DNA from 2 places in the Rhizobium sp. B21/90 genome. Region 1 is predicted to be linked to the other one. Evidence: riboswitches for the same ligand, from Rfam matches in the RefSeq annotation. Region 1 holds a riboswitch; the other holds the start of a gene.

Region 1 (4,208 bases):
CGATTGTCGTGGCCGCCGGTCCGCCGCCGAGCATCAGGACCAGGGTAAAACTGGTGGCACAGAGCATGAAGATGAGGCCGGCGATACCGGGGATGAGTGCCCGCAGCACAGGCCATTCGATGAAGCGGAATACGGCGCCCGGACGCATGCCAAGGCCGGATGCCATCAACCAGTATTCCGGCGGCACGCGCTCGAGGCCCGGCAGCATCAGCCTGACGGCGAGCGGCAGGTTGAAAAACACATGGGCTACGAGAATGCCGGAAAGCCCATAAATGCTGACCGGTTGTGCGAGGCCAAGCGTCTGCAGGGCGTCGTTGACGATGCCCTGTCGGCCCCAGATGCCCAGAAGCCCCATGGCGCCGATCAGCACCGGAAGCCCCATCGGCACGGCCATGAGGCGGATCAGCCAGAGGCGGCCGGGAAAGTTCCGTTGTCGGGCCAAGGCACGCGCCACGGGGATGGCAAGCGTTACCGACAACACCGTCGAGAGCGTCGCCTGCAACAAGGTGAACCGCAGGACCCGCAGGATATAGGGATCGAGCAGAGGAGCGTTGCCTTGCGTCTCGATGCCGGCGGCGAGCAGTGCGCCGACAGCAAGGCCGACGAACAGCAGAATGCCGGCGAGGCTGATAGCCCCGCCGGTCAGTGCTTTCGCTCGCTCGGATTTCGTCAGCATAGGGCTCGATCAGTTGCCGCTGGTGGCGGCCAGCCATTCGTCGATCCAGGCCTTGCGGTTCTTGTCGACTTCGGCGGGGCTCATCAGGAACGTCTTGGTGGGTACGACGAGCTTGCCGAAAGCATCCGGCAGCGGCTCCGAGGTGGCGGCGACCGGCATCATCCAGTTGTTGGTCGGGATGATGTCTTGAAAAACGGGTGTGATCATGAATTTCAGGAAGTCGCGCGCCAGATCCTTGTTGGCAGAGGTTTTCGTCAGGCCTGCTACCTCGATCTGGATGTAGTGGCCTTCCGAGAAGGATGCCGCCTGGTAGCGGTCGGTCTTGTCGGCGATCATGTGATAGGCTGGCGACGTCGTGTAGGAGAGCACCATCGGCGCTTCGCCCTTGGTGAACAGGTCATAGGCTTCCGACCAGCCAGGCGTGACGGTCAGGATGCGGCCCTTGAGCTTTTTCCATGCTTCCGCAGACTTGTCGCCATAAACCGACTTCACCCAAAGCAGCAGGCCCAGGCCCGGCGTCGAGGTACGCGGATCCTCGATGACGATCTTCTGCGACGGGTCTCCCTCAACCAGTTCCTTCATGCTCTTCGGCGGGTTCTTGATGACCTGCGTGTCGTAGACCACTGCGAAATGCCCGTAATCGTAGGGAACGAAGACGTCGTCCTTGAAGTCGCCCGGCAGCTTCACGGCCGTCGTGTCGATGCCGGCGGGCTCGAACAGACCGGTATCCCTGGCTTCATCAACGAGATTGGTGTCGAGACCTAGAACCACGTCCGCCTTGGTGTCCTTGCCCTCGAGTTTCAGGCGCGACAGGAGCGCGACGCCATCGGTGACGGCGACATAGTTGACGGTGCAGCCGCAGGTCTTTTCGAACGCCGCCTTGACCTTGGGGCCGGGGCCCCAGTCGGCGGTGAAACTCTCGTAGGTATAGACGGTCAGTGTCTTGTCTGCTGCCTGGCTGGCATGAGCGGTCAGAAGTGTCGTGCCGGCCGCCAGAACAAGGCCAGCCATAAATGTCGTCAGAGATCGGGTGGGCATCGAAGCGCCTCCTCCTTGGTTCGCGTTAAAACGGAGAATAGGCGCTGTTGATTTCGCGCGTCTAATCCCTCCGCCGGTGTTAACCGGATCAGGTTCCGCGGGTTGGCTGGTGAAAGCCTCTCAGCCAGATGTCCGGATGGACATGAGGCACCCCGTTAGAGCGAGGAAAGATGTAGCGGCGGGAGGGGTGGATGGCAAGGGGCCCCGACACGCGCGAAGCCCAGCTTTATCAATCCGCGACGTGGGCTGCAGCCGCAGGGTCGATCGTCTTGGCAATGGTTGCGCCCGGTAGCTGGACGTTCTTAAGGCAAAGTGCGGTGACCAGGCCGACAAGGCAGATGCCCGACGCCGTCAGGAACAGCGGGTTGAAGGCGGCAGCGTAGGCTTCGGCCACGGCTTCGCGCGTGGCAGCCGGCAAGGCCGCCATCATCTTCGGCGTGACTTCCTCGATATTGCTGACGCCGGGGATCGACAGGCCGACATGCAGCAGGCGGGAGCCGATGATGGCGCCGTAGATGGAGATGGCGATCGAGGCGCCGCCCATGCGCGACAGCGTGACGGCGCCGGTGGCTGCTCCGATATCGCGGCTAGAGGCTGCGTTCTGGATGCCGATGACCGGCACCTGCTGGGCAAGCCCGATGCCAATGCCATGCAGCAGCATCAGGCCGCCGATCAGATAAACCGGCGTGCCGGCATGGACTTGCGACAGGGCCGCAAAGGCAATCATGCTGCAGGCCGCACTGCCGATGGCGAAGGGCTTGTAGCGCCCGGTGGCCGAGATAAGCCGTCCCGCCGACAGCGAGCCACAGACGATGCCGCCGGTCAGGAGAATGAACAACAGGCCGGCAACCGAGGGCGAAAGGCCAGTGGTCGTCTGCAGGAATAGCGCGAAATAGTTGACCATTCCGATGGCGATGGCGCCGCTGGTGAGCGAGGTGATCAGCAACAGCCCGAAGGTCGGATTGCGGAACAACTGCATCGGCACGATCGGCTCCGGGGCGCGGCGCTCGATGAAGACCCAGGAAATGGCGCAGACGATGCCGAATGCGATAATAGCGAGAACTGCCGGGGACAGCAGCGATCCGAACAGCTGGGTACCGTCAGCGGCAAGCACGATGCAGGTGGTCGTCATCGCCAGCACGATTGCGCCGGCATAGTCGATCTGCGGCTTGCGGGCGGGTTTCCGGTAGGGGAGCATGGTGATGAGGCCGGCAAGGACGATGAAGCCGATCGGTATGTTGACGAGAAAGATCGAGCGCCAGCCGAACAGGTCGCTCATCGTGCCGCCGAGCACCGGGCCGATGGCGCCTGATGCCATCAGGACCAGGCTGGAATAGCTCTGGTAGCGGGCTCTCTCTCGAGGCTCGAACAGGTCGGCGTTGATCGAGAAGATCGATACGAGGATACCGCCGCCGCCAAGGCCTTGAAGGACGCGGGCAGCAATCAGCGTGTTCATCGACACGGCAAGACCGCAAATGGCGGAGCCGACGGTGAAGATGGCGATCGCGGTGATCATCACGTATTTGCGGCCGAAAAGGTCGCCCAGCTTGCCGTAGACCGGCATGACGGCGCTCAGCGAGAGGAGATAGGCAGAGCCGATCCAGCCGAAACGCTCGAGATGGCCGAATTCGCCGACGATGGTCGGGAGCGCGGTCGAGACGATCTGGTTGTCGAGCATCGCCATGAACATGGCAACCATCAGGAACAGATAGAGTATCAGCCGGCGACGGGGATCCGCCACAAGGGGCGCAGACGGCAGGTGCATATCCATGGGGCTTCCTATCCAGAGTGGCCGTTATATGTGCTGATAGCATATATCTGTCAAGCGCATTTGAATGCATTCTGCATATTCAACTTTTCGCGATGATCTGTTACCGTGGCGGAATGACAGTAACCTTGAAGACAGACGAACCGGTTTCGATGGATGCGCAGGAGGCGTATATCCAGCATATCGGACAGGTGATGACGCGGATGCGGCTGATGACCGGACGCCGGATGATCAGCCGGCTGGCAATCCAGAACGTGGCGCCGGACCTGGAGCTCTCGCATCTCGACGTGCTCGACGCGATCAGACGGGCGGAGGCGGGGGGCGAGGTGACGGTCGGCGCGGTTGCCGAGATCCTGCGCATCGATCCGTCACGGGCCAGTCGTATCGTTGCCGAGATGGTGACGCGTGGCGTCCTGCGCCGCAAGGCATCGCAGGCGGACGCAAGGCGCATCGTCGTGGTGATGAGCGCGCTCGGCCAGCGGCTGCTTGCAGAGGTGCAGGCACAGAAGCGGGCGCTCATCGGGGATATCGTTGCCGATTGGTCCGAGGACGACATGCAGACCTTTTCGCGCCTTTTCGATCAGTTTATCGGTGGCTTCGAGGATGCGTTTCGGGTGCGCTACCGGGATTCGGATACCTAAAGGCGCCCATTTGACGGATGACAGACTGTCGCTCTTCCCTATCGACCGGTCTTTGCGCTATGGGCTTGGCCCATGAGTTCATCCA
Region 2 (4,208 bases), 1.4 Mb from region 1:
CTGTCTCCTTTTGGTCGGCTTGGACCAGACTAACCAGCGTTGCGCGTCATGGTTCCCCACCGAAGTCTCCGAATTCAATCTGAAGGATGGCGGCACTGAAGCCTGCAGGCTGCGGATGAGCGTTCGGCAATTTGCCACGCACGCCATCGAACGGCACGGATCGGAACTTCAAGGGCCCGAATTTGTTTCTGAACATGACAATGAGAGGATCATCATGACCAACACCCTGCACAAGGCAGACGCGACCGGCAAGCTTGAGCTGGCCAACGAAACCGCGCCAGTTTCCTACAGCGTGACTGTCGCGACCGAAAAAGAGAATGGCAAGTTTGCTGTTACCCTGCTCGTCAAGGCACCCCGCGATTGGTTGCTAAAACGCGGCTTCACATCGTCTGCGACCCTCGTCAGGCACGATGGAGACCAGGTCGAACTCCATCATGATGGCGAACTCGACGTCGGCGAAGCAGTATCGGTCGAGTTGTCCGCAGTTGACACCTCCTGCTCCGACGACAGCGAACTGCAGCGCAAGTATCCAGAATTGCGCGGCTGAAGCCGTGCCGAACGGGAGGACCCGCAGACATGAGGCCAGCAGAGCGAGAGGTCGTCTTCTCCAAGCGCGCACTTGCCGCAACGATAACAGGGATCGACAGCGATGACGGCGCCGACGACATGATTGTAGGCCTGTCACTGGGTGAGGCTATCCTGTTCGTCGCCGAAGAGGCAGGTATAGGCGCTTCCAACGCCCATGTTTCTTATGGCGAGAGCAGAACTCTCAGCTATACCGATTGTCTCAGTGTCTATCGAGATTTCGGGCTATCCCTCAAGGCTGACGCGAAGAGTTGAGATTGTGAAACGCAGTGCCGGCGTACTGATCTACCGCTTTGCCACACATGGGGCACCCGAAGTCCTGCTCGTCCATCCGGGCGGCCCCTTCTGGGCCCGCAAGGACGAAGGCGCCTGGTCGCTTCCAAAAGGCGGCATCGAACCGGACGAGGACGATCTCGCCGCGGCCCGCCGGGAGGTCCGCGAGGAGATCGGCACCAGCCTCAACGGTCCGTTCACGCTGCTCGGGGAAATCAGACAGCCTGGTGGCAAAGTCGTCGTCGCTTTCGCGGCCAATGCCGAGATCGATGCAGACGCGATCGTCAGCAACAGTTTCGAAATGCAGTGGCCGCCGAAATCCGGCCAGATACAAAGTTTTCCGGAAGTCGACCGCGCCGGCTGGTTCGATCTCGATCAGGCGGAAATCAAGCTGCTGCGGGGGCAACGACCGTTTCTCGAGGCATTCAAGGCGTTCATGGAGCGCCTTGACGTCCCTAGTCGTCGAGCGTGATCCACGCGGGAGCATGATCGCTGGCATGCGCCCAGCCGCGGACGTCCCTGTCGACCCCGGCGTCGCACAGCCGCTCGACCAGCGAGGGACTGAGGAGGAAGTGGTCGATGCGCAAACCGGCATCGCGGGCATAGGCGTTGCGGAGATATTTCCAGAACGTATAGATCCGTTGATCGGGGTGCATCTGCCGTATGCCGTCTGTCCAGCCTTGATCGAGGAGCTCCCGGAAGGCGTAGCGGACATCGGGATGAAACAGCGCATCGTCGATCCAGCGTTTCGGATTATAAACGTCGAGTTCGGTCGGCATCACATTGAAATCGCCGGCAAGGACGACCGGGACCTCGAGCTCCAGAAGCTCGGTCGCATAGTCGGCGAGGCGCTGGAACCAGGCTAGCTTGTATTCGAACTTCGGGCCTGGTTGCGGATTGCCGTTCGGAAGGTACAGGCAGCCGACCAGGACGCCGCCGATTGCCGCCTCGATATAACGGCTCTGTCCATCGTCATCACCGGGCAACCCGCGTCTGGTCTCCAGCGGCATAGCGTCCCGCGCCAGGATTGCCACGCCGTTCCAGCTTTTCTGCCCATGCCAGATCGCCCCGTAGCCTGCCCGCTCGATTTCCCGAGCCGGGAAGCGGGTGTCCGGCGCCTTCAATTCCTGCAGACAGACGATGTCCGGACTGAATTCGTCGAGCCAGCGCAGCAGGTTTTCGAGGCGACCGTTCACGCCGTTTACATTGTAGGTCGCAATTTTCATCTGATGGCGTCCCTGCGCGTTGCAAGCCGCAACTCTCGCCTCGCAAACGGGTCAGGCGGCAAAAGGATGCATGCGGCCTGCCATGACCTTGCAGTTCCACTCCCTCGGCCGACCCGGGAAAAATCTGCTTTTATCTCTTCCGCTCCATGCTATCAGAGGGGATCGACAGGGGTGCTCCGTATTGCCGGGGCTGAGACCGAAGCGCACATGCTTCCAAACCCTAAAGCTGATCTGGATAATACCAGCGGAGCGAGGCGGGCTAAAATGTTTTCAGGCGCACAAATATCACTTTATCCGATGACCGACGATTTCGTCGGCGTCATCCACGGCGCGCTCGGTGCTCTGGACCCCTATCGTGACCAGATGCGGGTGTCGACCGACGATCTCTCGACCCTGCTGGTCGGCTCGACCGACGTACTATTTCCAGCGATGCGCGACCTCTTCGTGGCGGCAGCCTCATCGGGCAAGCACTGCGTACTGCACGCCACGGTATCGCGCGGCTGCCCCGGCGAACCCGACGATCCGATCTGCACGCCAAGCACCAGCATGGTCAGCACCCTACCGCTCGAAGAACGCAAGCAGGCGGCTCTCGCAGCCGTTCGCGAAACGCCCCTGACGGGAGAGACTGTCTCCGCGCAATTCTCGCTCTACGTTCTCGGCATCGATCAGCACATGGACGAGATCTACGGCTGCATCGACTTCCTCAAGCAGTCCGGCGTGTTCCACAGTTCAAAGAACTTCTGCACCAAGCTGCGCGGCGATGCCGGCGCGGTCTTTGCGACGATCAACGAGGCCTTCTGCCGCTTTGGCCCGACCATGGGCCACGTCACGCTCGATATCACTATATCTGCCCATAGCCCCTCGTCATCCTGAGATCAACCGGGGAAGCCAGCATTACTGTCGAGGATCGTTGCCGAGGTCTCGCGCCGGTTTCGGTTTGGCGAACAGATAGCCCTGAACCTGCGTGCAGCCGATCTCCTGGAGAACGGCGAACTGCTCCTCGGTCTCCACGCCCTCCGCCGTCGTCGACATCCCCAGGGTCTGGGCAAGAGCGGTGATGAGCCGGACGACGGACAGTGATTCCGAATGCAGGGTCAACTCGCGGATGAACGACCGATCGATCTTGATCTTGTCGAAGGGGAAACTTCTGAGATTGGACAGCGACGAATAGCCGGTACCGAAATCATCCATAGCAATCGAGATGCCGAGTTTCTTGAGGGCCAGCAAGGTCGACGCCGTATGGGCGCCTGCATCGAGCAGGACGGATTCCGTGATTTCCAGCTCCAGCCGGCCGGCCTCGAGCCCGCTATCCGTCAGGGCCGCGACGACCGTCTGGATCAGGTTGTCGTTACGGAACTGGATCGGGGAAAGATTGACGGCGACCGTGATGTGGTCAGGCCAGCGCACGGCATCGGCGCAGGCCTGGTTGAGCACCCACGCACCGAGCGCGCCGATCAGCCCTGTATCCTCGGCAATCGGGATGAAGTCCATTGGCGGGATTTGACCCATCCGGGGATGGTTCCACCGTAACAGCGCCTCGTAGCCGGATACCTGACGCGTCGCGGTGTCCACGAGAGGCTGGTAGTAAACTTCCATCTCGCGCCGCTTGAGCGCTTTGCGCAGATCGACTTCCAGCGCCTTTCGCGCCAGCAGCCGCTCGTCCATGTCAGGACGGAAGACGCGCACGCGTCCCTTCCCTTCGGCCTTGGCCTCGTACATGGCCAGATCCGCGTATTTCAACAGTTCTTCCGGATCCGAGGAATGCTGGGGAAACTTTGCCACGCCAACGCTGGCGCCAATGGTCACCTCGTGATCGTCCAACAGGTAAGGACGCGTCAGCTCTGCAACCAGCCGGATCGGCAGCTCCAGGCTCTCCTTCTCGCTGGCTTCCTCGCTCAAATCCTCGTTGGCTTTAAGGATATTGATGACAGCAAACTCATCGCCGCCGATGCGGGCGACGACGTCGCGGGGGCCGACATGGGCGAGCAGGCGCTGCGATACCCGCTGCAGAAGCTCGTCTCCAACGTGGTGCCCCATCGTATCGTTGACATCCTTGAAGCCGTCGAGGTCAAGGAAACATACGGCCACCGCGTCGCCGTCGCGCTTTGCCTCCTTCAGCTTGCG

Evidence for each region. Region 1 has a riboswitch for thiamine pyrophosphate ahead of thiB (thiamine ABC transporter substrate binding subunit). Riboswitches for the same ligand answer to the same signal wherever they lie in the genome.
Region 2: it holds a riboswitch for thiamine pyrophosphate, as region 1 does, so the genes downstream of both, J5278_RS08770 (YkoF family thiamine/hydroxymethylpyrimidine-binding protein) here and thiB (thiamine ABC transporter substrate binding subunit) in region 1, are expected to answer to the same signal.

Annotation. Positions count from the first base shown of each region.
Region 1 is NZ_CP072162.1:462,312-466,519, forward strand. It holds gene thiP (thiamine/thiamine pyrophosphate ABC transporter permease ThiP) at 1-676, opposite strand, end outside; gene thiB (thiamine ABC transporter substrate binding subunit) at 686-1,714, opposite strand; TPP riboswitch at 1,763-1,879, opposite strand; gene J5278_RS02160 (MDR family MFS transporter) at 1,944-3,485, opposite strand; gene J5278_RS02165 (MarR family winged helix-turn-helix transcriptional regulator) at 3,599-4,123, shown strand; gene J5278_RS02170 (thiamine diphosphokinase) at 4,196-4,208, shown strand, end outside.
Region 2 is NZ_CP072162.1:1,844,069-1,848,276, reverse strand. It holds gene J5278_RS08790 (hypothetical protein) at 215-547, shown strand; gene J5278_RS08785 (hypothetical protein) at 577-840, shown strand; gene J5278_RS08780 (NUDIX domain-containing protein) at 842-1,330, shown strand; gene xth (exodeoxyribonuclease III) at 1,314-2,084, opposite strand; TPP riboswitch at 2,242-2,354, shown strand; gene J5278_RS08770 (YkoF family thiamine/hydroxymethylpyrimidine-binding protein) at 2,349-2,957, shown strand; gene J5278_RS08765 (bifunctional diguanylate cyclase/phosphodiesterase) at 2,979-4,208, opposite strand, start outside.